DNA from 3 places in the Micrococcus sp. M4NT genome. Region 1 is predicted to be linked to each of the others. Evidence: predicted binding sites of a transcription regulator. Region 1 holds the regulator's gene; each other region holds the start of a gene.
The links. Region 1 encodes HrcA, which represses chaperone genes, less so after heat shock. Its sites were predicted from a motif close to TTNGCACTCGNNNNNNNCGAGTGCNAA; they were not measured.
Positions count from the first base shown of each region.

Region 2: a site for HrcA is predicted at 3,424-3,450, ahead of groES (co-chaperone GroES). Genes of this name have one in related genera too.
Region 3: a site for HrcA is predicted at 8,018-8,044, ahead of groL (chaperonin GroEL). Genes of this name have one in related genera too.

Region 1 covers NZ_JAMYEH010000002.1:83,999-92,348, reverse strand. Annotated here, with positions in the region: gene ybeY (rRNA maturation RNase YbeY) at 1-52, opposite strand, end outside; gene NJC10_RS01895 (PhoH family protein) at 42-1,064, opposite strand; gene NJC10_RS01890 (16S rRNA (uracil(1498)-N(3))-methyltransferase) at 1,145-1,897, opposite strand; gene dnaJ (molecular chaperone DnaJ) at 1,894-3,021, opposite strand; gene hrcA (heat-inducible transcriptional repressor HrcA) at 3,071-4,084, opposite strand; gene NJC10_RS01875 (DUF3097 domain-containing protein) at 4,163-5,023, shown strand; gene NJC10_RS01870 (DUF4870 domain-containing protein) at 5,129-5,539, shown strand; gene hemW (radical SAM family heme chaperone HemW) at 5,558-6,847, opposite strand; gene lepA (translation elongation factor 4) at 6,848-8,350, opposite strand, start outside.
Region 2 covers NZ_JAMYEH010000001.1:233,072-242,834, forward strand. Annotated here, with positions in the region: gene NJC10_RS01190 (ABC transporter permease) at 1-83, shown strand, start outside; gene NJC10_RS01195 (iron chelate uptake ABC transporter family permease subunit) at 76-1,146, shown strand; gene NJC10_RS01200 (ABC transporter ATP-binding protein) at 1,143-1,898, shown strand; gene NJC10_RS01205 (hypothetical protein) at 2,040-2,672, opposite strand; gene NJC10_RS01210 (hypothetical protein) at 2,658-2,912, shown strand; gene groES (co-chaperone GroES) at 3,631-3,927, shown strand; gene groL (chaperonin GroEL) at 4,038-5,645, shown strand; gene NJC10_RS01225 (dicarboxylate/amino acid:cation symporter) at 5,999-7,429, opposite strand; gene guaB (IMP dehydrogenase) at 7,706-9,250, shown strand; gene NJC10_RS01235 (GuaB3 family IMP dehydrogenase-related protein) at 9,302-9,763, shown strand, end outside.
Region 3 covers NZ_JAMYEH010000015.1:18,608-28,370, forward strand. Annotated here, with positions in the region: gene NJC10_RS10760 (DUF4032 domain-containing protein) at 1-303, opposite strand, end outside; gene NJC10_RS10765 (DsbA family protein) at 428-1,294, shown strand; tRNA gene NJC10_RS10770 (tRNA-Thr) at 1,351-1,424, shown strand; gene NJC10_RS10775 (S8 family serine peptidase) at 1,554-3,491, shown strand; tRNA gene NJC10_RS10780 (tRNA-Val) at 3,610-3,683, shown strand; gene NJC10_RS10785 (threonine/serine ThrE exporter family protein) at 3,810-5,708, shown strand; gene NJC10_RS10790 (uracil-DNA glycosylase) at 5,748-6,425, opposite strand; gene NJC10_RS10795 (DUF3263 domain-containing protein) at 6,479-6,817, shown strand; gene NJC10_RS10800 (LytR C-terminal domain-containing protein) at 6,821-7,831, shown strand; gene groL (chaperonin GroEL) at 8,178-9,763, shown strand, end outside.

The sequences.
Region 1 (8,350 bases):
GGTCCCGCTCCGGGACGTCGATCCCGGACTCGTTGACGATCTCAATGGCCACGGCCGCGGCGTCCTTTCGTCGTGGTCCGCGCGTCGGCGGCTGCCTGGTGGTCGTAGGCGTCCACGATCGCGCTGACGAGGGCGTGGCGCACGACGTCGGAGGAGTCGAACCGGACCATCTCGATCCCGTCCACCCCCTCGAGCACGTCCACGGCCTCGGCCAGGCCGGAGGTGACACCCCGGGGCAGGTCCACCTGGGAGGTGTCCCCCGTGATCACCATCCGGGCGCCGAAGCCCAGGCGGGTGAGGAACATCTTCATCTGCTCGCCCGTGGTGTTCTGCGCCTCGTCGAGGATCACGAACGCGTCGTTCAGGGTGCGGCCGCGCATGTACGCCAGCGGGGCCACCTCGATCACGCCGGACTCCATGAGCCGCGGAATCGACTCCGGCTCGATCATGTCGTGCAGCGCGTCGTAGAGCGGGCGCAGGTAGGGGTCGATCTTCTCGTTGAGTCCGCCCGGCAGGAAGCCGAGCCGCTCCCCGGCCTCGACGGCCGGGCGGGTCAGGATGATCCGCGTGACCTCCTTGGCCTGGAGGGCCTGCACGGCCTTGGCCATGGCCAGGTAGGTCTTGCCGGTGCCGGCCGGGCCGAGCCCGAACACCACGGTGGAGCGGTCGATCGCCTCGACGTAGTCCTGCTGGTGGAGCGTCTTGGCGCGGATCTTGCGGCCGCGGCCGGAGAGGATCGAGTCCAGGTGCAGGGCGCCGGCGCCCACGCGGCCTCCGCGGACGAGGTTCACCACCTGCTCCATCACCTCGGGGGTGACGGCGGCGTCACGGCGTGCGATGGAGCGCAGGTCCTCCACGACGCGGCGCACCGCGGCGACGTCCGGCGCGGGACCGGAGAGGTCGAGCCGCTGGTCCCGCACGGACAGGCCCACCGCCGGGAACACGCCGCCGAGGATGCGCAGCAGAGCGTCCTGGGGACCGAAGGCGCGGACCATGAGGTCGGCGGTCTCGAACTGGACGGACTCCTCTGCGGAGTCCGGGGGGAGGACGGCGGGAACGGTCACGAGGGGCGGATCACCTGTTCGGTCGGGGGCGGGATGCTCGGGTCTAGTCTAGGCGGACGGCCGGGCGCGGGACGGGCCCCTCACCAGCGGCCGAGCCGGTGCTCGAGCACGGCCAGTGCGGCGGGGCCGGCCGTCGAGGCGCGCAGCACGTGGGGTCCGAGCCGCACCGGGTGCGCCCCGGCGTCCCGGCACGCGTCCAGCTCGGCGGGCGAGATCCCGCCCTCCGGGCCGACCAGCACGGCGATCTCCTCGGCCCCGGCCCACGCGGCCTCCGGAAGGGCACCCAGCCCGTCCGCGGCGTCCTCGTGGAGCACGAGGAGCACGCGTCCCTCCCGCGCCAGGGACGCCGCGCCCGTGCCGGAGACGGGCTCGCGCACCTCGGGCACCCGCGCCCGGCGGGCCTGCTTGGCCGCGGCGTGGGCGGTGTCGGCCCACTTCTGCCGGGCCTTGGCGGCCTTGGGACCCTTCCACCGCACGATCGAGCGCTCCGCCTCCCACGGGACCACGGCGTGGACCCCGAGCTCCACGGCCGCCTGGACCGCCATGAGGTCGCGGTCACCCTTGGCCAGGGCCTGGACGAGCACGAGGCGCGGCGCGGGATCGGGCTCCTCGTCCACCTCGTCGAGCCGCACGTCGACGGCGTCGGGGGAGGCGGCCAGCACCGTCCCGTGGCCGCGGCGGCCGGAGCCGTCCGCCACGAGCACGGACTCCCCCGGGGCAAGGCGCATCGCGGCGGCGGCGTGCCGGGCCTCGGAGCCCGTGAGGGTCACGGTGGCCCCGGCGGCCGCTCCCTCGAGCGCCCCCGCCGCCAGGTGGAACAGCGGCGCGGTCACAGGTTCTTCAGGTTCTCCCGCAGGCGGGCGAACACGCCCCGCTGCTGCGGGGCGCCGTGGACCACGTCCTCGCCGCGGACCTCGGCCAGGCGCGTGAGGAGCTCGCGCTCCTCGCCGGTGATGTCCGTGGGGGTGGTGACGACCACGTCCACCTTGAGGTCGCCGCGACCGGAGCCGCGCAGCCGGCCCACGCCGAGGCCGTGCAGCGTCTCCACGTGCCCGGACTGGGTGCCCGGCTCCAGGGTCACGCTCTGCTTGCCGTCCAGGGTGTCGAGGGTGATGCTCGTCCCGAGGGCGGCGGCGGCCATCGGGACCGTCACGGTGGTGGCCAGGTGGTCGCCCTCGCGGCGGAAGACGGGGTCCGGGCGCACGGCGATCTCCACGTAGAGATCGCCGTTCGGGCCGCCGGCGGGGCCGGCCTCTCCGCGGCCGGCGAGGTGGATGCGGGTGCCGTCGTCCACGCCGGCGGGGATGCGCAGGGTGAGGGGGCGCTCCGTGCGCACTCGTCCCTGGCCCGAGCACTCGGTGCAGGGGGTGGGGATCACGGTGCCGAAGCCGCGGCACGCCGGGCACGCCTCGGTGGCCATCACGGTGCCGAGCATCGAGCGCATCGGCCGCTGCACCATGCCGCGGCCGTGGCAGGTCTCGCAGGTCTCGGGGTCGGTGCCGGGCTCGCAGCACGAGCCCTCGCATCGCTCGCAGCGCACGGCCGTGTCCAGGTGGAGGGTCTGCTCGCTGCCGAACACGGCGTCCTTGAGGTCGATCTGCGCGGTGACGAGCGCGTCCTGGCCCCGGCGCGTCCGGCTCGCGGGGCCCCGGCCGGCGCCGCCCGCCGCGGACATGAAGGTCTCGAAGATGTCGGCGAAGCCGCCACCGCCGAAGCCGCCGAAGCCGCCGCCGAACCCGGCGGAGCCGTTCTCGTTGCCGGTGGTGTCGTAGCTGCGGCGCTTGTCCTCGTCCGAGAGGACCTCGTAGGCGTGGGAGATGCGCTTGAACTGCTCCGCGGCCTCCGGGCTGGGGTTCACGTCCGGGTGGTGGGTGCGCGCCAGCTTGCGGTACGCGCGGCGGATCTCCTCGGTGCTGGCGTCGCGGCTGACGCCGAGGGTCTCGTAGTGGTCGGACACGGTGGGGGCACTTCCTTCGCGGGGGTCGGGGTCGACGCGGGCGTCGAGGTCAGGGGGTGAGGATGCGGGAGAGGTAGCGGGCGATCGCGCGGACGGAGGCCATGGTGCCGGGGTAGTCCATGCGCGTGGGGCCCACCACGCCCACCTTGGCGACGGCGCCCGGCCCATAGGCGGCGGCCACCACGGAGGTGTCCGCGAGCGAGCCGGCGTTCTCGGAGCCGATCCGCACGGACACCCCGTGCGCGTCCTGCTCCATCTCCGTGAGCAGGCGCAGCAGCACCACCTGCTCCTCGAGGGCCTCCAGGATCGGTCCGATCGAGGCGCCGAAGTCCCCCGTGGAGCGGGCCAGGTTGGCGGTGCCCGCCATGACGATCCGGTCCTGTCGGCCCGCCTCCAGGAGGCTGCGCACCGCGCTGACGAGCGCGTCCGCCGTGGGACGCTGCTCCGGCGGCACACCCGTGACGGCTGCGTCCAGCAGGGCGGCGGCCTGCCCGGCCCCTCGGCCGATCATCGCCTGGAGCAGGAGCAGGCGCAGCGCGGCGAGGTCCTCCTCCGCCACGAGACGCTCGAGTGGGACCACCCGCTGGTCCACCCGGCCGGTGGAGAGGATGAGCACGGCGAGCACGCGCGTGGGCGTCAGGGAGACGAGCTCGAGGTGGCGCACGGTCGAGCCGTCCTCGTGCGGGAACTGGGCGACGGCCACCTGGTGGGTCAGCTGGGCGAGGAGGCGCACGGTGGCCTCCATCATGTGCTCCGTGTCCTGCTCCGAGTCCAGCAGTGCCTGCACGGCTCGGCGCTCGGCCGGAGAGAGGGGCTTGACCTCGGAGATGCGGTCCACGAACACGCGGTAGCCCTTGTCCGTGGGCACCCGCCCCGCGGAGGTGTGGGGGGCCACGATCAGGCCCTCCTCCTCGAGGGCGGCCATGTCGTTGCGCACCGTGGCCGAGGAGACGCCCAGCGCGTGACGCTCGACGATGGCCTTGGAGCCCACGGGCTCGCTGAGGGCCACGTAGTCCTCCACGATGGCCTGGAGCACCTGCAGTCGGCGCGGCTGCTCCGTCATGACGGTCTCCTTCCCTCCGATGTCTGGCACTCGCCACATCCAAGTGCCAATCCTACCGCCCTTGGTACCGTGCCCGACATGGACTGGAGCACGTGGGGCCCCGCGGGCCACGATTCCCTGACCCGACCGCCGGCGCGGCGCACCCCCGAGGTGCCGGCCTCCCCCGGCGTCGTGGTGGAGGACGTCGGCTCGGGGTTCACCGGCGCCGTCGTGCGCACGGAGCGCTCCGGCGGCGTGCACGTGGTGGTCCTGGAGGACCGCCGCGGCGTCCGCCGCTCCTTCCCCCTGGGCGGCGGATTCTGGATCGACGGCGAGCCCGTCACCCTCACCCCCGCGACGACGACGGCCTCGCGCGCGCCCGCCCGGACGGCGTCGGGATCCCGCCGCGTGGAGGGGGTCCGGGCGCGCACCGCCCGCGCGTCGCGGATCTGGGTGGAGGGCGTGCACGACGCCGAGCTCGTCGAGAAGGTCTGGGGCGAGGACCTGCGCCTCGAGGGGATCGTCGTGGAGCCGCTGCACGGCGTGGACGACCTGGCCGGGGCGATCCGTGAGTTCTCCCCCGGCCCCCGGCGCCGCCTGGGCATCCTCGTGGACCACCTCGTGACGGGCTCGAAGGAGGAGCGGATCGCCGCGGAGGCGATGCGGGTGCCCGGAGCGGCCGGCAACGTGCTCATCCTGGGCCACCCCTACGTGGACGTCTGGCAGGTCGTCAAGCCCGCCGTGCTCGGCATCGAGGCCTGGCCCGTGGTCCCGCGCGGCCAGGACTGGAAGACCGGCGTGCTGAAGGGCCTGGGCTGGCCCCACGGCACGAAGGAGGCCACCGGACTGGGCTGGAAGCGGCTGCTCTCCCACGTCACCACGTACGCGGACCTCGAGCCGTCCCTGCTGGGCCGGGTCGAGGAGCTCATCGACTTCCTCACCGCGGAGGACCGTGGCTGAGCACGCCGGGGCGCCGGCTCCGCCTCCCGTCGCCGCGCTACACTGATCGGGCCCCGCGCCCGCCCCGTGCGGCCGGGACCTTGCCGCCCCTCAGGAGGATCCGCCGTGAACACCACCCCGCCGCAGACCGGCCAGCCCCGTGCCGCGGCCTGGGTGGCTTCCGCCGGCACCGAGGGCGGACCCCTCAGCGCGAAGCAGGACCGAGACCGCGCCGCCTTCGGGCACCTGAGCGTGGCGCTGGGATGTCTCGGACCGCTGCTCGTGTGGCTGCGCTACCGTGACCGCGGACCGTTCACCGCTCAGGAGGCCAAGGAAGCGCTGAACTTCTCCGTGCCGCCCACGCTGCTGGTGGTGCTCTTCCTGCTCCTGGGCGCCCTCCCGGTCATCGGGCCGATTCTCGCGATCCTCGGCGCCCTCACCTGGGTGGCCATGTCCTGCTACGGCGTCATGGGGGCCGCGAACGTGTCGAAGAGCCGCCCCTTCCGCTACCCGTTCAACCTGCGCGTCCTGCGCTGAGCCGCACCGCGCTCGGCGTCAGAAGCCGGCCAGGTCCCGGACGATCCGGTCGTTGCGCAGCCGCCCCTCGAGGGTCGGCACGATCCGCCCGGACTGGGCGGCACGGCCGTCCACGAGCCCGTCCGCGATGAGGGCGGCCACGAGGTCCCGCAGCCGGGCGCCGTCGTCGCCGGCCGCGGCGAACCCCTCCTCCACCTCGGCGAGGCCCAGTCCCGTGGACGTGCGGGCGGCGAGCATCACCCGCTCGAGCCGGCGCGCCGGCGCATCGGGGATCTCCCGGCCCACAGCCGGGGTCACGCCCGTGGCCAGGCGCTGCGCGTACGCGGCGGGGTGCTTCGCGTTCCAGAAGCGCACGCCCGCCAGGTGCGAGTGCGCGCCGGGCCCCACGCCCCACCAGTCCTGGTCCTCCCAGTAGGCCACGTTGTGCCGCGCCCGGTGGACGCCCGTCCCCTCCGGGTCCCGCGCCCAGTTGGAGACCTCGTACCAGCGGTAGCCGGCCGTGGCGAGCATCCGGTCGGCCAGGACGTACTTGTCGGCCTGGTCGTCCGGGTCGACGTCGTCCACCTCGCCGCGGGCCACCCGGGCCCCGAACTTCGTGCCCTCCTCCACGATCAGGGAGTACGCGCTCACATGGTCCGGCGCGAGGGCGACGGCCGTCTCGAGCGTGGCGCGCCAGTCCTCGAGCGACTCCCCCGGCGTGCCGTAGATGAGGTCCAGGGAGACCTCGAGGCCGGCCGCGCGGGCCGCGGCGACGGCGGCGGGCACCGACGCGGGACGGTGCGTGCGGTCCAGTGTGGCCAGCACGTGTGGCACGGCCGACTGCATGCCGACCGAGAGCCGGGTGAATCCGCCCGCGGCGAGCGTGGCGGCGTACTCCGGGGTGATCGTGTCCGGATTCGCCTCGGTGGTGACCTCCGCGCCCGGCACGATCCCGAACCGCTCCCGCGCCGCGGCGAGGATCCGCACGAGGTGGGAGGCCGGCAGCAGCGTGGGCGTGCCGCCGCCGAAGAACACGGTGTGCAGCGGGCGGGCGGGCACGCCGGAGGCCTCGAGGGCGCGCTCGGCGAAGGCGAGCTCCGCGATGGCCGTCTCGGCGTAGTCGCCGCGGGCCGCGCCCGGGCCGAGGTCCACGGCCGTGTACGTGTTGAAGTCGCAGTAGCCGCAACGAACGGTGCAGAACGGCACGTGCACGTACAGGCTGAACGTCCGCGGCGCACCGGCGGCCGCGGCCGCGCGGACCCGCGCGCCGACGTCGGCGGGCAGGGCGCCGTCGTCGGGCACCGGCATGCCCAGGGGAAGGGCGGGCACTTACTTCTTGGCCTGCTCGGCACCGTCCGAGGACAGTGCGGCGATGAAGGCCTCCTGCGGGACCTCGACTCGGCCCACCATCTTCATGCGCTTCTTGCCCTCCTTCTGCTTCTCCAGCAGCTTGCGCTTGCGGGAGATGTCGCCGCCGTAGCACTTGGAGAGCACGTCCTTGCGGATGGCCCGGATGTTCTCGCGCGCGATGATGCGCGCGCCGATCGCCGCCTGGATCGGCACCTCGAACTGCTGACGCGGGATGAGCTCCTTGAGCTTGCCCGTCATCATCACGCCGTACGCGTAGGCGTTGTCCCGGTGGGTGATCGAGGAGAACGCGTCCACCTGCTCGCCCTGCAGGAGGATGTCCACCTTGACGAGGTCGGCGACCTGGTCGCCGTCGGCCTTCCAGTCCAGGGAGGCGTAGCCCTTGGTGCGGGACTTGAGCTGGTCGAAGAAGTCGAACACGATCTCCGCGAGCGGGATCCAGTAGCGGATCTCCACGCGCTCCTCGGAGAGGTAGTCCATGCCCTTGAGATTGCCGCGCTTGGCCTGGCACAGCTCCATGACGGCGCCGATGAACTCGCTCGGCACGATGACCGTCGCCGAGGCCATCGGCTCCCGCACCGCCAGGACCTTGCCCTCGGGGTACTCGGAGGGGTTGGTCACGGTGATGACCTCCTTGTCCTCCTTCGTGACCTCGTAGACCACGTTGGGCGCGGTGGAGATCAGGTCTAGGTTGAACTCGCGCTCGAGGCGCTCCCGGATGATCTCCAGGTGCAGCAGGCCCAGGAAGCCCACGCGGAAGCCGAAGCCCAGCGCCACGGACGTCTCCGGCTCGTAGACGAGCGCGGCGTCGTTGAGCTTGAGCTTGTCGAGGGCGTCGCGCAGCACCGGGTAGTCGGAGCCGTCGATCGGGTAGAGGCCGGAGAACACCATGGGCTTGGGGTCCTCGTAGCCGCCGATCTCCGCGGCGGCGGGCTTGGCGTGATTCGTCACCGTGTCGCCCACCTTCGACTGGCGCACGTCCTTCACGCCCGTGATGAGGTAGCCCACCTCGCCCACGGACAGGCCCTGGGAGGGGTGGGGCTCCGGCGAGGACACGCCGATCTCCAGGAGCTCGTGGGCCGCGCCCGTGGACATCATCCGGATCTTCTCCCGCGGGGAGAGCCGGCCGTCCATGACGCGCACGTAGGTCACGACGCCACGGTAGGTGTCGTACACGGAGTCGAAGATCATGGCGCGGGCCGGGGCGTCGGCGTCGCCCGTGGGGGCGGGGATCCGCTCGACGACGCGGTCCAGCAGCGCCTCGACGCCCATGCCCGTCTTGCCGGACACCCGCAGCACGTCCTCCGGCTCGCACCCGATCAGGGTGGCGATCTCGGCGGCGTAGCGGTCCGGATCCGCGGCGGGCAGGTCGATCTTGTTGAGCACGGGGATGATCTCGAGCTCGTTCTCCATGGCCAGGTACAGGTTGGCCAGGGTCTGCGCCTCGATGCCCTGCGCGGCGTC
Region 2 (9,763 bases), on a different contig from region 1:
AGGTGCCGATCTCCCTGATCCTCGGCGTCGTGGGGGCCGTGGTGTTCCTCGCCCTGCTCCTGAGGCAGGCCAAGCATGGCTGAGGCCCGCACCGTCCCGGGACTGCGCCGCGGCTCCACCGCCGCCGGTCCCCTCGCCGACCGCGCTCGCGCGTCCGGCCCGTTCGTCACCCGCGCCGAGCGCACCCGGTACCTCGTGACCGTGGCGGTGCTCGCCGTCGTCGGGCTGGCCGCGACGGCCGGCATCCTGCTGTGGGGCAATGAGGCGACGCCGGGCTCCCGCGCGTTCTGGCTCATCGCCGGGATGCGCGTGGACGCGATCGGGGTGATCGCCCTCGTGGCCCTGTGCCACGCGTTCGCCACGGTCAGCTTCCACACCGCCACCGGCAACCGGATCATCACTCCCTCGATCATGGGCTTCGAGGCCCTCTACGTGGCGGTGCAGACCGCCGCCGTATACGCGCTGGGGGCTGCCGGCGTCGCCGTGGTGAGCGGGACCGGGCCCTTCCTGGCCCAGGCTGCGCTCATGGTGGTGCTGGCCACCGCCCTGTACTCGTGGCTGCTCTCCCGGCCGTACGGGAGCATGCACCTGATGCTGCTCGTGGGCGTGGTCCTGGGCGGGGGACTGGCGGCGCTGAGCACCTTCATGCAGCGCCTGCTGGACCCCAACTCGTTCGACGTGCTCTCGGCCCGCCTGTTCGGCAACATCTCCAACGCGCGCACCGAGTACGTGGCGGTGGCCGCGCCGATCGTCGTCGTGGTGTGCCTCCTGCTGTGGCTGCGCTCGCGGCGAATGAACGTGGTGGCCCTCGGCGCCGACGTGTCCACCAACCTGGGGCTGAGCCACCGTCGGGAGCTCATGGGGACGCTGCTGCTCGTCTCCGTGCTCATGGCCATGACCACCGCCCTGGTGGGGCCGATGACGTTCCTCGGCTTCCTCGTGGCCACACTGGCGTACTCCATCACGGACACGTACGACCACCGTCTCGTGCTGCCCGTGGCCGCACTGGCCGGCTACGCCGTGCTCGCGAGCGCCTACTTCGTGCTGCGGCACGTCTTCTACGCGGGGGGTGCGGTCACCGTGGTCATCGAGCTCGTGGGCGGCATCACCTTCTTGATCGTCGTGATGAGAAAGGGTCGGCTGTGATCGAACTGCGGGGCGTCACCAAGCGCCACAGTGACGAGGTGTGCATCGGTCCGGTGGACCTGCAGATCCCCGCCGGGGGCATCACCGCCCTCGTGGGACCCAACGGCGCGGGCAAGTCCACCGTGCTGACGATGATCGGGCGGCTTCAGGACGCGGACGCCGGGACGATCGCCGTGGGCGGCCAGGACATCACCGCGACCCCGTCGCGGCGGATCGCGCAGACCCTGTCCATCCTGCGCCAGGAGAACCACTTCATCACGCGCCTGACGGTGCGGCAGCTCGTGGGCTTCGGGCGGTACCCGTACTCCCGCGGGCGGCTGACCCTCGACGACGAGCGCCACATCTCCGAGGCCGTGGACTTCCTGGGCCTGGGGCCGTTCGAGAACCGCTACCTCGACCAGCTCTCCGGCGGCCAGCGTCAGCGTGCCTACGTGGCCATGGTGCTCGCGCAGAACACCGAGTACGTGCTGCTCGACGAGCCGCTGAACAACCTGGACATGCAGCACTCGGTGCAGATGATGCAGCAGCTGCGCCGCGCCGCCGACGAGCTGGGCCGCACCGTGGTGATCGTGCTGCACGACATCAACTTCGCCGCGCACTACGCCGACCACATCGTGGCCATGGGCGACGGCCAGGTGGTGGAGACGGGCTCGCCCCACGAGATCATGCGCCCCGAGGTCCTCGAGCGGATCTTCAAGACGCCGTGCCACGTGGTGGAGGGGCCGGCCGGCCCGCTCGCCGTCTACTACTGAGCGGGGCTGGGCGGGGCTGGAGCTGCCGTCGGCCGCCCGTGTGGTCTCCGGTCCCTCCATCCGACGCCCACACCCTCCGAGAGACGCCCACACCCTCCCAGAGACGCCCACACCCTCCCAGAGTGGTCACAACACGCCGTCTCAACTCTCTGCAGGCGGCGCGTCGTGACCACTCTGCGAGGTGGACTCCGCGCGCGGGTCGATGCGATGCCCCGCTGCCCGCCGTTCGAGAATGACCTCGACCAGCCGTCGGCAGGCCTCACGGTGATCCTCGACCGTCACCCGCAGGGGAGCGACCCCCCGCGCGAGGAGCCAGCGGTCCCGCCGGGCGTCCCGGGCCTGCTGCTCCCGCGCGAGGTGATGCGCGCCGTCGTACTCGAGGGCGACGGCGCCGTCGGCGTAGTACAGGTCCACCTCGGGACACTGGGGATCGGCGGCGTCGAGGCGGAACTGCAGGATGGGTTCGCCCAGCCCCGCAGCGATCAGATCGAGCCGCACACGCGTCTCCAGGGGAGAGTCCGACCCCACGCGCACCTGCGCCAGCGCCCGTCGCGCCGCATCGATGCCCGGTACACCACCCAGCGCCTCCACGACGGCGGCCAGCCCCTCCGGAGTCGACGCCGGCTTGCCTCGTCCTCGCCGCGACCAGGGCCGGGCGAGCAGGTGGTCGCCGGCGGCGATGAGGTCCTCCGGCGTCCACGGAGCGCCGCGCGTGCACAGGTCCGCCCACGTCCGCTCCGGCGTGGTGGCCCGCAGCCCGTGGACGGCACCCACGTGGTGCGCTGGAAGATCCCGACGGTGCGGGGCGACGCCCTCGCGCCGCAGCCGCTGCCCCGGCGGGAGCGTGACGTGGACGAGGCTGGAGGGGGCCGCGGCGTGCGGGGTCGGCATGCCGTGCAGATGAGCCGCGGTGTCGTGGGAGAGCACCGCCGCACCGCGTCGGCGCAGCAGGGCGGCGAGGACAGCACCGCTCCATCCGTGGCCCGGTTCGGCCAGGCCGACGTCCGCCCATGACGGGCCGGGAGACTCCGCGCGGACCCGCACGCCGTGCAGGGGAGTGGAGAGGTCAGCGCGTCGCAGCCGTTGAGGGGGCACCCCCGCTGTCCGCGCTTCAGCTGTGGTGAACGCAGGAGGCAGGGGAGGAAGGCCCGAGGGCGTCGTCGGCGACATGGCCGAAGCCTCGGCGCAGCGGGACCGTGCGACGCTCGCGGCGAGCACATCTGGGGATGGGGCAGCCCGCCGTCGGTCGCTGTGCAGGGGGCGTTGCGTGTCCGCTCCGGGGGAGGGTGGCCCCGCCTCCCTCCCGACGACCCCTATGGCCCTCCCGCCCCGTCCCGGCCCCGGCCCTGCCGCCCCGCCCCGCCCCGGCCCCCCGCAGGCTGGTCGCAACACGCCGCCTGAACTTCTTGCAGACGGCGTGTTGTGACCACCCTGGAACCGGGTTCATACGGCAAGGGGCAGGAGTGGGCGCTGACGACTCGAGCCGCGCGGCGAGTCGGCGAGCGGACCCCGCCCCCGGACGCGGCTGGCACTCGTGTTGAAGGAGTGCCAAGGCCCGGAGTAGAGTCGACACTGGCACTCGGGGGTACCGGGTGCCAACGCCCGAGGATGGACCCTGCGGCACCGCGACGACGGAGGGTCTCCACGCCCGTGGCACCCCCTGAGACCACGTCAACGCAGACTCGGCGGCCCTGTCGCCGGCCCGCACGTCGAACAAGAAGGAGTGTGCAGCATGTCCGTTGCCATCAAGCCCCTCGAGGACCGCATCGTCGTCCGCCCGCTGGAGGCCGAGCAGACCACCGCCTCCGGCCTCGTCATCCCGGACACCGCCAAGGAGAAGCCCCAGGAGGGCCAGGTCGTGGCCGTGGGCCCGGGCCGCGTCGCCGAGAACGGCAGCCGCGTGCCGGTGGACGTCGCCGAGGGCGACGTCGTCCTGTACTCCAAGTACGGCGGCACCGAGGTCAAGGTCGGCGGCGAGGAGTACCTCGTCCTCTCCGCCCGCGACGTGCTGGCCATCGTCACCAAGTGACCCCCGCGCGTCGGGCCCGGTGAGCGGAGCGCACCCCACCGGTGCGCCGCCCCGGGCCCGACGCGTCCCGCACTCCCCGAAGACTTCCTGAACCGAAAGGAGCGTCCGTCATGGCCAAGCAGCTGGCATTCAACGACGACGCACGCCGCGCCCTCCAGGCCGGCATCGACAAGCTCGCCGACACCGTCAAGGTGACGCTCGGCCCCAAGGGCCGCAACGTGGTGCTTGACAAGGCGTGGGGCGCACCCACCATCACCAACGACGGCGTCACGATCGCCCGTGAGATCGAGCTGGACGACCCCTACGAGAACATGGGCGCCCAGCTCGCCAAGGAGGTCGCCACCAAGACCAACGACATCGCGGGCGACGGCACCACCACCGCCACCGTGCTGGCCCAGGCCCTCGTGAACGAGGGCATGCGCCAGGTCGCCGCCGGCGCCGCGCCGAACGACGTCAAGAAGGGCATCGAGGCGGCCGTGTCTGCCGTCGAGAAGCGCCTGCTGGAGAACGCCCGCCCGGTCGAGGGCAAGAACGTGGCCCACGTGGCCGCCATCTCCGCGCAGTCGGACGAGGTCGGCGAGCTGCTGGCCCGCGCCTTCGACACCGTGGGCACCGACGGCGTCATCACCATCGAGGAGTCCTCCACCACCTCGACGGAGCTGGACGTCACCGAGGGCATGCAGTTCGACAAGGGCTACCTGTCCCCGTACATGGTCACCGACGCCGAGCGTCAGGAGGCCGTGCTCGAGGACCCGTACATCCTCATCAACTCCGGCAAGATCTCCAACGTGCAGGAGCTGCTGCCCCTGCTGGAGAAGGTCCTGCAGTCCAACCGGCCGCTGTTCGTGATCGCGGAGGACGTCGAGGGCGAGGCCCTGTCCACCCTCGTGGTCAACAAGATCCGCGGCACCCTGAACGTCGTGGCCGTGAAGGCCCCGGGCTTCGGCGACCGCCGCAAGGCCATGATGCAGGACATCGCGATCCTCACCGGCGCCCAGGTGGTCTCCCCGGACCTCGGCATGAAGCTCGAGCAGGCCGACCTCGACGTGCTCGGCACCGCCCGCCGCATCACCGTGTCCAAGGACAACACCACGATCGTGGACGGCGGCGGTGAGAAGGCCGACGTGGACGCCCGCGTCTCCCAGATCAAGGCCGAGGTCGCCGCGACCGACTCCGACTGGGACCGCGAGAAGCTGCAGGAGCGCCTCGCCAAGCTCGCCGGCGGCATCGGCGTGATCCGCGTGGGCGCCGCCACCGAGGTGGAGCTCAAGGAGCGCAAGCACCGCATCGAGGACGCCGTGTCCTCCACGCGTGCCGCGCTCGAGGAGGGCATCGTCGCCGGCGGCGGCACCGCCCTCATCAACGCCCTCTCCGTCCTGGACGAGGACGCCGACGTGCAGGCCCTCACCGGGGACGCCGCCGCGGGCGTGGAGATCGTGCGCAAGGCGCTCAAGCAGCCGCTGCGCTGGATCGCCCAGAACGCGGGCGAGGACGGCTACGTCGTCGTCTCCAAGGTCGCCGAGCTGGAGCCGAACCACGGCTACAACGCGAAGACGGGCGTGTACGGCGACCTCCTCGCCGACGGCGTGATCGACCCCGTGAAGGTCACCCGCTCCGCGCTGGCCAACGCGGCGTCCATCGCGGCGCTCGTGCTCACCACCGAGACCCTCGTGGCGGACAAGCCCGAGGACGAGGGCGAGCACGGCCACCAGCACTGAGCTGAGTGACGTCGCCGGCAGGGCCGGCTCCCTCACGACGACGGCCCGTCATCTGCGCGCGCAGATGACGGGCCGTTTCGCGCCTCCGCACCTGTGCCCGCTTCCGTTGGCGCACCGGGGCGCTCCGCGGCCGCGTCCCTTGACGCAACGGGATCGATGGCGGTCCGGGACGTCGGACCCGGCGCCGTGACGGACCGCCGCGTGATGAGGTCCTGCGCCAGGGGGGGTCGCGGGGGAGAGGGCTCGGGACCACCGGGCAGCGCGCCGAGGGAGTCGCCGACGTGGGGATAGGCCAGGGGAGGAGGGGCCATGGCCCCTCCTCCCCTGATCAGCGCGTCGAGCGAGGGGCCGCGTCAGGGACGCGTGTCGACCCCGACCATCGGCGCCTGCGTGTCGGCGCGGTCCTGCGCCCGGGCTTCGACGATCTCGGCGTCGTCGTCGGCCATCACGTCGCCGCGCTCGGCGTCGTAGCGGGCCTGGTCCAGGATGCCCTCCTGCTTGGCCACGAGGGCCGGGATGAGCGCCTGGCCGGAGACGTTCAGGGCGGTGCGCCCCATGTCCACGATCGGGTCGACGGCGAGCAGCAGCGCCATGCCCTCGAGGGGCAGGCCCGCGGTGGAGAGGGTGAGCGTGAGCATCACGGTGGCGCCGGTGGTGCCGGCCGTGGCCGCGGAGCCCAGCACGGAGACGAGCACGATCAGCGCGTACTGGCCGAGGCTCAGGTCGATGCCGTAGAACTGCGCCACGAACACGGCCGCGATGGCGGGGTAGATGGCGGCGCAGCCGTCCATCTTGGTGGTGGCGCCCAGCGGGACGGCGAAGGAGGCGTAGCCGGTGGGCACGCCGAAGTTCCGCTCGGCCACGCGCTGGGTCACGGGCAGGGTGCCCAGCGAGGAGCGGGAGACGAAGCCCAGCTGGAACGCCGGCCACACGCCGGAGAAGAACTGCCGCACGGAGAGGCCGTGCGCTCGGGCCAGCAGCGGGTAGACCACGAGCATGATGAGGGCGAGGCCGATGTAGATGGCGATCACGAACTTCACGAGCGTGCCCATGGTGGACCAGCCGTAGGAGGCCACGGCGGTGCCCAGCAGGCCGATGGTGCCGATCGGTGCGAGGCGGATGATCCACCACAGGACCTTCTGGATGATGGCCAGCATCGAGCGGGAGAACGCGAGGAACGGCTCGGCCTTCTCACCCACCTTGAGGGCGGCGACGCCCACCGCGATCGAGATGACGAGCACCTGGAGCACGTTGAAGGTGGGGGAGGCGACGACGGCGCCGGCGTCGTTGGTGGACGCCTTCACGGTGAGGCCGAGGAAGTTGACCGGGACCATGGAGGTCACGAAGTCGAGCCAGCCCACGTCGCGGGCGTTGTATGAGTCCGGGGCGGTCTGCCCGGTGCCGACGCCGGGCTGCAGCATCACGCCCACGGCGAGGCCCACCAGCACGGCGATGAGGCTCGTGATCGCGAACCACAGCAGGGTCTTCGCGGCCAGGCGGGCCGCGTTGGTCACCTGGGCGAGGTTGGCGATGGAGGCGACGACGGCGAAGAAGACCAGCGGGACGACCGCGGCCTTCAGGAGGGTCACGTAGATGCCGCCGATCAGGTCGAGCATCTCTCCGAGCCAGGTCGGGTTCTCCTCGGTGTGGCCCATGCCGCGGGCGAGGAGGCCGAGGACGAGGCCGAGGACGAGGGCGGCCACGATCTGCCAGCCGAAGTTGGTCATCCAGGCGGGGAGCCGGCGTCGCGCGGCCGGTGCGGGGGAGGTCTGTGCTGTGCTCACCGGGAGAGGCTAGGAGGGCGCTTAGCACGACGACGAAACGGGTTGCGTTCTGTGACTCGGGCGTGACGTCGGTCTCGCCGGCGGCCCGTGCGCGAATCATGGCGGACCTCACGGGACCGCCCCGACCGTCACAGCATCGGGGCGCCCCCATGCCGACCTCCGTCTCCGGTCCTCCACCCGGACCCGCCCGACCCTGTGACCGCCGACGCACCCATCCCCGGCGCACCACCCCGTGGGCATAGAATCACGGAAACCCCCGTCTCGAAAGGCCCCTTCGTGACCACCACCAGCACCGGCCCGTCCTCGGACCCCGTCCACTCCGCCGCCGATCCGTTCGGATTCTTCGGCCTGACGTACGACGACGTCCTCCTCCTGCCCAGCCACACGGACGTCATCCCGGCGGACGCGGACACCGGGACGCAGGTGACCAAGCGGATCCGCCTGAACATCCCCGTCATCTCGGCCGCCATGGACACCGTGACCGAGGCACCGCTCGCCATCGCGATGGCGCGCCAGGGCGGCATGGGCATCATCCACCGCAACCTCTCCATCGAGGACCAGGCCTCGCACGTGGACACGGTGAAGCGCTCCGAGTCCGGCATGATCACGGACCCCGTCACCGTCGGCCCGGACGCCACCCTCGAGGAGCTCGACGAGCTGTGCGCGCAGTACCGCGTCTCCGGCCTGCCCGTGGTGGACACGGACGGCGTCCTGGTCGGCATCATCACCAACCGCGACGTCCGCTTCGTGGACCACGAGGACTTCGCCACCCGCACGGTGCGCTCGGCCATGACGCCGATGCCGCTCATCACGGGCCCCGTGGGCATCTCCCGCGAGGAGACGGTCGCGCTCTTCTCCCGCCACCGCATCGAGAAGCTCCCCCTCGTGGACGATCAGAACCGGCTGCAGGGCCTGATCACCGTCAAGGACTTCGACAAGGCGGAGAAGTACCCGGACGCCGCGAAGGACGAGGAGGGCCGCCTGCGCGTGGGCGGCGCCGTCGGCTTCTTCGGCGACGGCTGGGAGCGGGCCATGGCGCTCGTCGAGGCGGGGGTGGACGCCCTCGTGGTGGACACCGCCAACGGCCACACCCACGGCGTGCTGGACATGATCGCCCGCCTGAAGAAGGAGAAGGCCGCGGCGCACGTGGACATCATCGGCGGCCAGGCCGCCACGTACGCGGGCGCCAAGGCGATCGTCGACGCCGGCGCGGACGCCGTGAAGGTCGGCGTCGGCCCGGGCTCCATCTGCACCACGCGCGTGGTGGCCGGCGTCGGTGTCCCCCAGATCACCGCGATCTACGAGGCGGCCAAGGCCACGCGCCCCGCGGGCGTGCCGCTGATCGCCGACGGCGGCCTGCAGCACTCCGGCGACATCGGCAAGGCGCTCGTGGCCGGCGCCGACTCCGTGATGCTCGGCTCCCTGCTGGCCGGCACCGCCGAGTCCCCGGGCGACCTGGTGTTCTACCAGGGCAAGCAGTTCAAGGCCTACCGCGGCATGGGCTCCCTGGGCGCCATGCAGACCCGCAACGGCAAGCGCTCCTACTCCAAGGACCGCTACTTCCAGGCGGACGTGCCGGCCGAGGACAAGCTGATCCCGGAGGGCATCGAGGGCCAGGTGCCCTACCGCGGCCACGTCGCCAACGTGGTGCACCAGCTCGTGGGCGGCCTGCGCCAGACCATGTTCTACACGGGCGCGCCCACCATCGCGGACCTCAAGGAGAACGGACGCTTCGTGCGCATCACCTCCGCGGGCCTCAAGGAGTCCCATCCGCACGACATCATGATGACCGTGGAGGCGCCGAACTACAGCTCCCGCTGAGCCCGGCGCCCTCCCCGGTGGCGCCCAGGATCCCTGGGATAGGCTGGGGAGGTGACGAATCAGATTGAGATCGGCCGTGGAAAGCGCGGCCGCCGCGCCTTCTCCCTCGACGACGTCTCCGTGGTGCCGGCCCGCCGGACCCGGGACCCGGGGGATGTGAACCTGTCCTGGCGGATCGACGCCTACACGTTCGACATGCCCGTGATCGGCGCCCCCATGGACTCCGTGATGAGCCCGGACACGGCCATCGCGCTGGGCCGCCTGGGCGGCCTCGGCGTGCTGAACCTCGAGGGCCTGTGGACCCGGCACGAGGATCCCGCGCCGCTGCTGGAGGAGATCGCCGCGCTCGAGGCGGCCCCCGGCAGCCCCGAGGTCACCCGCCGCCTCCAGGAGATCTACGACGCGCCGATCCAGGCCGAGCTGATCACGGAGCGCCTCGCACAGATCCGCGAGGCCGGCGTCGTGGTGGCCGGCTCCCTCACTCCGCAGAACACGCAGCAGTTCTACAAGACC
Region 3 (9,763 bases), on a different contig from region 1:
CTCCACCGAGGGCGGCGGGCGGTCCGCGAGGCGGCGCAGCAGCCGATATTCGCGGAAGGCGAGCTCCTCCGTGGTCTCCTTGACGGCCACGATGCTCCCGCCCACGTGGGCGAAGCGCACCACGTGCCGCGAGATGCCGCGTGGCAGGGCGGCGAGGACGTCCTCCGGCCACTCCTCGAGCGGCGTGGACCACGGCAGCGCGAGCAGGGCCGTCGCGGGGTCCTCGGTCGCGTCGCCGGACGGGGCGCCGGTGACGGTCAGGCGGTCGGCGGGGGAGGGGGCGTTCGTCTCCGGGGGGGCCATGCCGCCGATCCTCCCAGACTGGGCGGATATGCTCGCCTCGCGCATCGCGAGCCCGGCCCCGGCAGGTGCCCGCGCCCGCCGCCCGGAGCGCACCGGGACGCACACTTCGACCCCAGGAGGACCCTTGGCCAGCAGCAGAGCCTCGACGCCGTCGACCGACGCCCGAGCGCGCGCCCGCCGCATGCAGGAGGAGCAGCAGCGCAGGGATCGCCGCCGCCGCTCCCTCTGGATCTGGGGCGCCGTGCTCGCCGCCGCGCTCGCGGCCGCCCTCGTGGTGGCGCTCGTGGCGAACCAGGGCCGCGACGCCGCCGCCGAGGCCGGGCCCCTGCCCGCCGTCGCGAACACCGAGGGCGGCGTGGCCCTCACCTCCACCACCGCGCTCGCCGACGGCGGGGAGGACGTCGGCGAGGTCAAGGCCGCCGACGTGCAGGTCCCCGAGGGCGCCGGCGGCCAGCCGGAGAGCGTCCCGGGCGCCGAGGCGCCCGCGGACGGGGAGCCCCACCACGTGGTGGTGTACGCCGACTTCAACTGCGTGCACTGCGCCGAGTTCGAGAAGAGCAACGCCGAGCAGCTGAACACGTGGCTCGACGAGGGCAAGGCGACCGTCGAGTACCGGATCGTCGACTTCCTCAGCACCCCGGGCAACCAGAACTACTCGGCGCGCGCCGCGAACGCCGCGTACTGCGTGGCCGAGCAGAAGCCCGAGGCCTACAACGCCTTCGTCGAGGGCCTGTTCGCGGCCTACCAGCAGCACGGGGGCAAGGGCATCTCCGACGACGAGCTCGTGGACCGCGCCGAGGAGCTCGGCGCGGACATCTCCTCCTGCGTGAAGGACGACGCCTACCGGCCCGCCGTGGCGTACGCGACCGCCAAGGCCAAGGCCGCCGGCGTCGGCGGCACGCCGACCGTGCTCATGGACGGCAAGAACTGGGCCATCGACGGCGCCGAGGACTCCTTCGGCGACTGGGCGTCCGCCAAGATCGAGGGCTGATCCCGGTATCCTTCAGGGGGTCGGTGCCGCGCCCGCGCGGACCCGGCCCCCTGCCCGCCCCCTTAGCTCAGCTGGCCAGAGCATCTGCCTTGTAAACAGAGGGTCACCGGTTCGAATCCGGTAGGGGGCTCGCGACGACCTCTGCATCCGTGCTGGTCAACTCCGCGCGTCGTGCCCTAGTGTGAGCCTCGTCACCCCCGGTGCCCGATCCCTCGGACTCCACCGCAGGCGGTGGCCCGTCCCCTCTTGGAGCAGCACGATGACGCCCTCTCCCCCCTCCCGCACGCGTCGTCTCGGCGCCCTGCTCGCGGCCGCCGTCGTGGCCGGCAGCGCCCTCGGCGCCTCGCCGGCCGTCGCCGTCGACGCCGCCCCCGACGCCTCACGCCCCGCGGCCTCCGCCCCGGCGCGCACGGGCGCGTCCACCGCCGCGGACCCGAACGCGGACGGCTACGACTCCTTCATCGTCACCTACAAGGAGACCGCGTCCGTCTCCGGCCCGAAGGGCAGGGCCCTCGCGTGGGGCAAGGCGGCGAAGGAGGCGGGCGTGTCTGTGAAGGAGCTGCGCGAGACCGCGCTCGGCTCCCACGTGATCGCCACGGACGAGAAGCTCAGCCCCTCCGCGTCCGCCGCGTTCATGGCGGACCTGAAGGCCTCGAGCCTGGTGGAGGCCGTGGAGCCGAACGCCATCATGACCGCGAGCGGCCTCACCCCCGCCGATCCGTACTACGGGCAGCAGTGGGGCTTCACCGGGGTGAACGGCATGCGCGTGCCGGGGGCGTGGGACAGCACCACGGGCACCGGCTCGATCGTCGCCGTGATCGACACCGGCATCACCTCCCATGCGGATCTCAACGCCAACGTGGTGGCCGGCTACGACTTCATCTCCAACACCACCTCCTCGCGTGACGGCAACGGCCGTGACGCCAACCCCGCCGACGAGGGCGACTGGTACCTCGCCGGCGAGTGCGGCGATCCCAACCCGTCGAACTCGTCCTGGCACGGCACGCACGTGGCCGGCACCGTGGCGGCCGCGACGAACACGGTGGGCGTCGTGGGCGTGGCCCCGAACGCGAAGATCCAGCCGGTGCGCGTGCTGGGCAAGTGCGGCGGCTCGCTCGCCGACATCGCCGATGCGATCGTGTGGTCCGCGGGCGGCTCCGTGCCCGGCGCCCCCCTGAACGCCACCCCGGCCGACGTGATCAACATGTCCCTCGGCGGCTCCGGCACCTGCGGGACCACCTACCAGAACGCCATCAACGCGGCCGTGGGTCGCGGGGTGCCCGTCGTCGTGGCCGCCGGCAACGAGAACCAGCCTGCCGCCAACGCCCGCCCCGCCAACTGCCAGAACACCATCACCGTGGCCGCGTCCGACTCCTCCGGCCGCCGCTCCTCCTTCTCCAACTACGGCAGCGCCGTGGACGTGACGGCGCCGGGCAGCTCCATCATCTCCACGGTCAACACGGGCACCACCCGGCCGTCCGGCGCGGGCTACGCCTCCTACAACGGCACCTCGATGGCCACCCCGCACGTGGCGGGCCTGACCGCGCTCATGCTCACGAAGCAGCCCGGCCTGACCCCGGCACAGGTCGAGTCCACCCTGAAGTCGACCGCCCGCGCCATGCCCGTGACCTGCTCCGAGGGCTGCGGCGCCGGCCTGGCCGACGCCACCGCGGCCGTCGCCGCCGTCGGCGGGACGGCGCCGACCGACCCGACTGCTCCCGTGGAGCCGGCCCCCGCGCCCTCCGGCAACCTGCTGGTAAACCCGGGCTTCGAGTCGGGGGCCACCGGCTGGAGCGGCACCGGCCGGTCGCGGTACGAGTCCGTCTCCCCGCACTCGGGGATCTACCACGGCGTGCTCAACAACCTCGGCTACGCGAACACCGCGACCCTCTCGCAGACCGTGGCCGTGCCCGCCGGCACGACCACGACGCTGTCCTACTGGGTGCGCGTCGACTCGGCCGAGACCAGCTCGTCCACCGCGTACGACAAGCTGTCCGTGCAGGTCCGCGACGGCGCATACGGCACGTACACCCTCAAGACCCACTCCAACGTGGAGAAGGGTCGCGGCTGGGTGCAGCACACCGTGGACGTCTCCCGCTTCGCGGGCAGGACGGTGACCCTGCAGTTCCGGGGCGTGGAGGACTCGTCCGCCTGGACGGCCTTCAGCCTCGACGACCTCGCGCTCTCCGCGAAGTGAGGCGAGCGGCAGGAGGGCCGGCCGGCCCTCCCGCCGTCGCGCGGACTTGCCCCCGCCGGGGGGATCCGGTAGAGTTCTGCGAGTTGTCCGGTCCGCCACGGCGGATCGGGACGCGCGCGGATCTTTAGCTCAGTTGGTTAGAGCGTTCGCTTCACACGCGAGAGGTCGCTGGTTCGAGTCCAGTAAGATCCACCGCAGCGGGGCCCTCCTTCGGGAGGGCCCTTTCGCGTGCCCGAAGGTGCGTCCGGCGTGATTGGATGTCACCGGCGACCAGCCGCGATCGAGGAGCAGCCAGGCGCAGAGCGCAGGAAGGACACGGTGGACGGCGTGGACCCGGACGGCCCCCAGGAGGCGGAGCGCTTCGACCCGCGCATCCCCGAGCCCGCCGCGGAGCCCACCCTGATCCCCGTGATCCGCCCCGCGGCCGCCGCGGAGTCCCCCGGGCGGCCGGCGCCCCCGGTGATGCTCGCCCCGGACTCGGCGGTGGACCTGGACCCGCTGCTGCTGGACGAGGACGCCGTCAACGAGACCGGGCTCGCGGCAGACCCCGGCCTGCACCCGGACCAGGGCGTCGTCCAGACGGACGGGGCGGAGGACGCCACTCCCACCCCGGCCGCCGACTCGCCCCTGACCGAGCCGCCGCTCTCGGAGCAGGTGCCCACCTCGGTGCTCTCCCCGGCGGACGCCGACGGCGCCCTGCCCGCGCCGGCCGTGATCCCCGAACCGGACGTCACCGTCCCGGACCCGGTGGTCCCGCACGGCCCGCCGGAGAAGAAGGGCCGGCGCCGAGGGCGGCGGGGGCGCCAGGACCGCGCCGTGTTCGAGGAGGCCCTGCCCACGCAGACCCTCGCCATGGTGGAGCGTCTGCAGAGCTCGCCGTACGGGCGCAGGATGCGCTCCACCCTCCAGCAGCGCAGGGACGTCGAGCACCATTCCGTCGAGGCGCGGACCACCCTGGACTTCGCCCTCAAGCTGGGGGAGACGATGTTCAGCTTCGGGGCCACCTCGCTGGACGTGGAGACCTCGATCATCGTGGTGACCCAGGCCTACGGCATCCAGGAGACCGAGGTGGACCTGACCAACCAGGCCATCTCCCTCAACTACGCGCCCGACTCCTCCCGCGGCGAGGTGCCGTACACGCTGCAGCGCGTGGTGCGCTCCTCGTCCACGCACTTCGACGGCCTCGTGGCCGTCCACCGCCTCGTGGAGCAGATCTCCGAGGGGAAGGTCGAGCGCTCCGAGGCGCAGCGCCGTCTCGTGGAGATCCGCCACCGGCCCAAGCCGTTCCCGCCCTTCTTCGAGGTCCTGTTCGCGGGCGTGTTCGCGGGCTGCTTCGTCCCGTTCATCGGCGGCTCCTGGGAGGGCGCTCTGCTGGGCATGGTCTCCACGTGGCTGGTGTTCTGGCTCAAGGTCCAGGCGGACAGGGCCCGCTTCCCCGAGATCTTCTCCGCCATGTTCGCCGCCTTCCTCGCCACGGTCATCGCCCTGGTGGCGTTCGCCCTCCGGGTGCCCGTCAACCCCGCCGTGGTGACCGCGGGCGGCATCATGATGCTCCTGCCGACGGTGCGGTTCGTGACGGCCACCCAGGACGCGATCAACGGGTTCCCCGTCACGGCCGCCGGCCGCTTCATCTCCGCCCTGCTCGTCTACGCGGGGATCATGGGCGGGATCATGCTCGCGGTGGGGGTGGCGGAGATGGTCGGGCTGCCGCCGCTGGACCTCGCCGAGACCTCGCAGGAGAGCCACCCGTTCCTGCTCCTGCTGGCCCTCGTGGCGGTGGCGTCCATGTCCGACGCGGTGGTGGAGCAGAACCGCAGTCGCGCCATCCTCGCGAGCGGGGCGGTCTCCGCGGTGGGCTACCTCGTCTTCACGGCGGTCACCGCGGCGGGCACGAGCGGTCGGCTCGCCCCGGCGATCGCGGCGGCCGCGATCGGCTTCACGGCGCGGATCGTGGCGGAGCGGATCGGTGCTCCCGCCCTCGTGGTCGCGCTGCCCAGCGTGCTCTTCCTGCTCCCCGGCCTGACCATCTTCCGCTCCCTCTACGGATTCACCGTGGAGTCCCAGTCGGAGATGCTCGGGATCGTCGGGATCGTCGACGCGATCGTCATCGTCGCCGCGATCGCCGCCGGCGTGGCCCTGGGCAACACGGTGGCCAAGCCCGTCACGGACCGCCTGCGGGACTCCTCGCCCCGCGCGCTGCCGCCGCGCCTGCGCTGACGGGACCCGCCCGGCGTCGTCGGGGCGGGCGGGACCGACTCAGGCCGGGAGGCGCCAGTCCACCGGCTCCGCGCCCGCCTCGGCGAGGAGGGCGTTGACCCGGCTGAACGGCCGCGAGCCGAAGAAGCCCCGCTGCGCGCTCAGGGGGGAGGGGTGCGGGGACTCCACGACGCCGCACCCCGCCTCGCGCAGCACCGGAGCCATGCGCCGGGCATCGGCGCCCCACAGCAGGCCCACGAGGGGGGTGCCGCGCCCTGCCAGCGCCCGCACGGCGGCCTCGGTGATCTGCTCCCAGCCCATCCCGCGGTGGCTCGCCGGCGCGCCCGCGCGCACCGTGAGGACGCGGTTGAGCAGGAGCACCCCCTGGTCCGTCCACGCGGTCAGGTCGCCGTGCTCGGGGGGCGTGACGCCGACGTCGTCGTGGAGCTCCCGGTAGATGTTGGCCAGGGAGCGCGGCAGCGGACGCACACGGCGGTCCACCGCGAAGCACATCCCGATCGGGTGGCCCGGCGTCGGGTAGGGGTCCTGGCCCAGCACCAGCACGCGCACGTCGTCGAAGGGCTGGCGGAAGGCCCGGAGGATGTCCTCCGGCGCGGGCAGGACGTGCTCGCCGGCGTCGCGGCGCGCGCGCAGGGCGGCGCCGACGTGCTCGAAGGCGTCCGACTGCGCGGCCAGCGCCCTCTCCCATCCGGGGTCCAGGGGTGCGAGGAGATCCATGCTCCGAGCGTATCCGCGCGCCGACGGCCGCGACGGTCACTAGAGTGGCCGTCATGTCTCAGCCGGATCTCCGCCCCGACGACGCCGCCGCGCGCGCCTCCCGCGCGCCCCTCGGCGGTCTCACGGAGCAGGAACGGGCCGTCCTCGATCTCGAGGCCGCGACCTGGCGGCACACCGGCGCGAAGGACCACGCGATCCGGGAGCGCCTCGGGCTGGCGCCGACCGCCTACTATCAGGTGTTGAACGGACTGCTGGATCGCGAGGCCGCCCTGGCCTACCGCCCCCTCCTCGTCCGCCGCCTGCTGCGCACGCGCGGCACCCGGCGTCGGGCGATCAGGAGGCCCGTGACTCCCTCGTCCACCGCTCCCGCTTCCCCCCGCCAGGAGAACTGACCGATGGCATACCGGCCCGACCGCTTCGACGACGTCCCCGAGTACACCGAGCAGCGCGGCGCGCACCGCGCGTCCTTCGCACCGGCCGCCGCCGGCGCCACCGCCGCGTCCGGCGGCGCAGGCGGGGGCGCTCTCCGCCCGCTGCTGCTGCTCGCCGGGCTCGTGCTGCTCGCGGGCCTGTTCCTGGGTGTGATCCTGCCGTGGCTCACCGGCGGGGACGACCGCCCGACGGCCGGCGCGGCGGACTCCTCGTCCTCCTCGGCGCCCACGGACAGCACGACCGAGGCCCCGGCCTCCTCCTCCGAGGCCGCCGCGTCCTCGACCGAGCCTGCCCCGCCCTCCGCGACCACGGACGCGTCGAGCACCGGGCCCGCCCCGGACGCCGAGTCCGAGCGCGCCGCGCAGGAGTCCGCCGCCCAGGCGTCCCGTGACGCGGAGGCCTCCCGCGCCGCCGAGCAGTCCTCCGCCGCCGCGCAGGCCGCCGAGTCCTCCCGTGCCGCGCAGGAGTCCGCCGCCCAGGCGTCCCGTGACGCGGAGGCCTCCCGCTCCGCCGCCGCGTCGGCCGAGGCCTCCCGCTCCGCCGCCGCGTCGGCCGAGGCCGCCCGCGCCGCCGAGGCCTCCCGCTCCCAGGCCGCCGAGGCCTCCCGCTCCCAGGCCGCCGAGGCCTCCCGCTCCCAGGCCGCCGAGGCCTCCCGCTCGCAGGCCGCCGAGGCGTCCCGCAAGGCCGAGGCCTCCCGTGCCGCTGCAGCGGCGAAGAGCACCCGTGTGACGGTGTACAACGCAACCCGCATCAACCGCCTGGCCGCCCGCAACGCGCAGGAGCTCAAGAACGCCGGCTTCACGTCGGTGTCCGCCCAGAACTGGCGCGGCCCCCGCGTGGGCGCCTCCACCGTGATGTACAACCGCTCCGGGGACAAGGCCGCCGCCGAGGCCGTCGGCCGCGAGCTGGGCCTCCCCGTCGTCCAGAGCCCGAACCTGCAGGTCGACGGCGTCGCCGTCGTCGTCGCCGGCTGAGCCCGGCGGCGGCGCGTCCGCCGACGCTGTGCGACCCCCGTGGGCGCCACCCTGAGGGGACGGCGCCCACGGGGGTCGCGTGCATGCGGACCCGCGCGCCGTCCTCGTGTCGTCCGCCCGGTGCGGATGCGGGCGGACGACGCCCCAGCCTTTTGCACTCTCCCGGGGAGAGTGCTCATAATGGGGTTAGCACTCCGAAGGTGGGACTGCCAGTCGTACCCCGGCCGGCACCCCCGTGGAGGAGGACCTGTCCATCGGTGAGGCCCCGTTCCGGGCCGTCCGTCGCGGGCATCGGTGCGGGTCAGCCACCAGCAAGGAACGTGACGTCCAGAAAGGACATGCACTCATGGCCAAGACCATTGCATTCGACGAAGAGGCCCGCCGCGGTCTGGAGAAGGGTCTGAACACCCTCGCGGACGCCGTGAAGGTGACGCTCGGCCCCCGCGGCCGCAACGTGGTGCTCGAGAAGAAGTGGGGCGCCCCCACCATCACCAACGACGGCGTGTCCATCGCCAAGGAGATCGAGCTCGAGGACCCCTACGAGAAGATCGGCGCGGAGCTCGTCAAGGAGGTCGCCAAGAAGACCGACGACGTCGCCGGCGACGGCACCACCACCGCCACCGTGCTCGCCCAGGCGCTCGTGCGCGAGGGCCTGCGCAACGTGGCCGCCGGCGCCGATCCGCTCTCCCTGAAGCGCGGCATCGAGAAGGCCGTCGAGGCCGTCACCGCCGAGCTGCTCTCCGCGTCCCGCGAGATCGAGACCAAGGAGCAGATCGCCGCCACCGCGTCCATCTCCGCCGCCGACCCGCAGATCGGCGCCCTCATCGCCGAGGCGCTGGACAAGGTCGGCAAGGAGGGCGTCATCACCGTCGAGGAGTCCAACACCTTCGGCCTCGAGCTCGAGCTCACCGAGGGCATGCGGTTCGACAAGGGCTACATCTCCGGCTACTTCGTCACGGACACGGACCGCCAGGAGGCCGTCCTCGAGGATCCCTACATCCTCATCGTGAACTCCAAGATCTCCACCGTGAAGGACATGGTGGCGATCCTCGAGAAGGTCATGCAGTCCGGCAAGCCGCTGCTGATCATCGCCGAGGACGTCGACGGCGAGGCCCTGGCCACGCTGGTGGTCAACAAGATCCGCGGCACCTTCAAGTCCGTGGCCGTGAAGGCTCCGGGCTTCGGCGACCGCCGCAAGGCCATGCTCGCCGACATCGCCATCCTCACCGGCGGCCAGGTCATCTCCTCCGAGGTCGGCCTCTCCCTGGAGAACGCCACCCTCGACCTGCTGGGCACCGCCCGCAAGGTGGTCATCACCAAGGACGAGACCACCATCGTCGAGGGCGCCGGCGACGCCGAGCAGATCGCCGGCCGCGTGGCCCAGATCCGCGCCGAGATCGAGAACACCGACTCGGACTACGACCGCGAGAAGCTCCAGGAGCGCCTCGCCAAGCTGGCCGGCGGCGTGGCCGTCATCAAGGCCGGCGCGGCCACCGAGGTGGAGCTCAAGGAGCGCAAGCACCGCATCGAGGACGCCGTGCGCAACGCCAAGGCGGCCGTGGAGGAGGGCATCGTCGCCGGCGGCGGCGTGGCCCTGATCCAGGCCGGCGCGAAGGCGTTCGAGGGCCTGCAGCTCGAGGGCGACGAGGCCACCGGCGCGAACATCGTCAAGGTCGCCATCGAGGCCCCGCTGAAGCAGATCGCCTTCAACGCGGGCATGGAGCCGGGCGTCGTGGCGGACAAGGTCAAGACCCTCGAGGCCGGCCACGGCCTGAACGCCGCCACCGGCGAGTACGAGGACCTGCTGGCCGCGGGCATCAACGACCCGGTCAAGGTGACCCGCTCCGCCCTGCAGAACGCCGCGTCCATCGCGGGCCTGTTCCTCACCACCGAGGCCGTCGTGGCCGACAAGCCGGAGAAGAACCCGGCCGG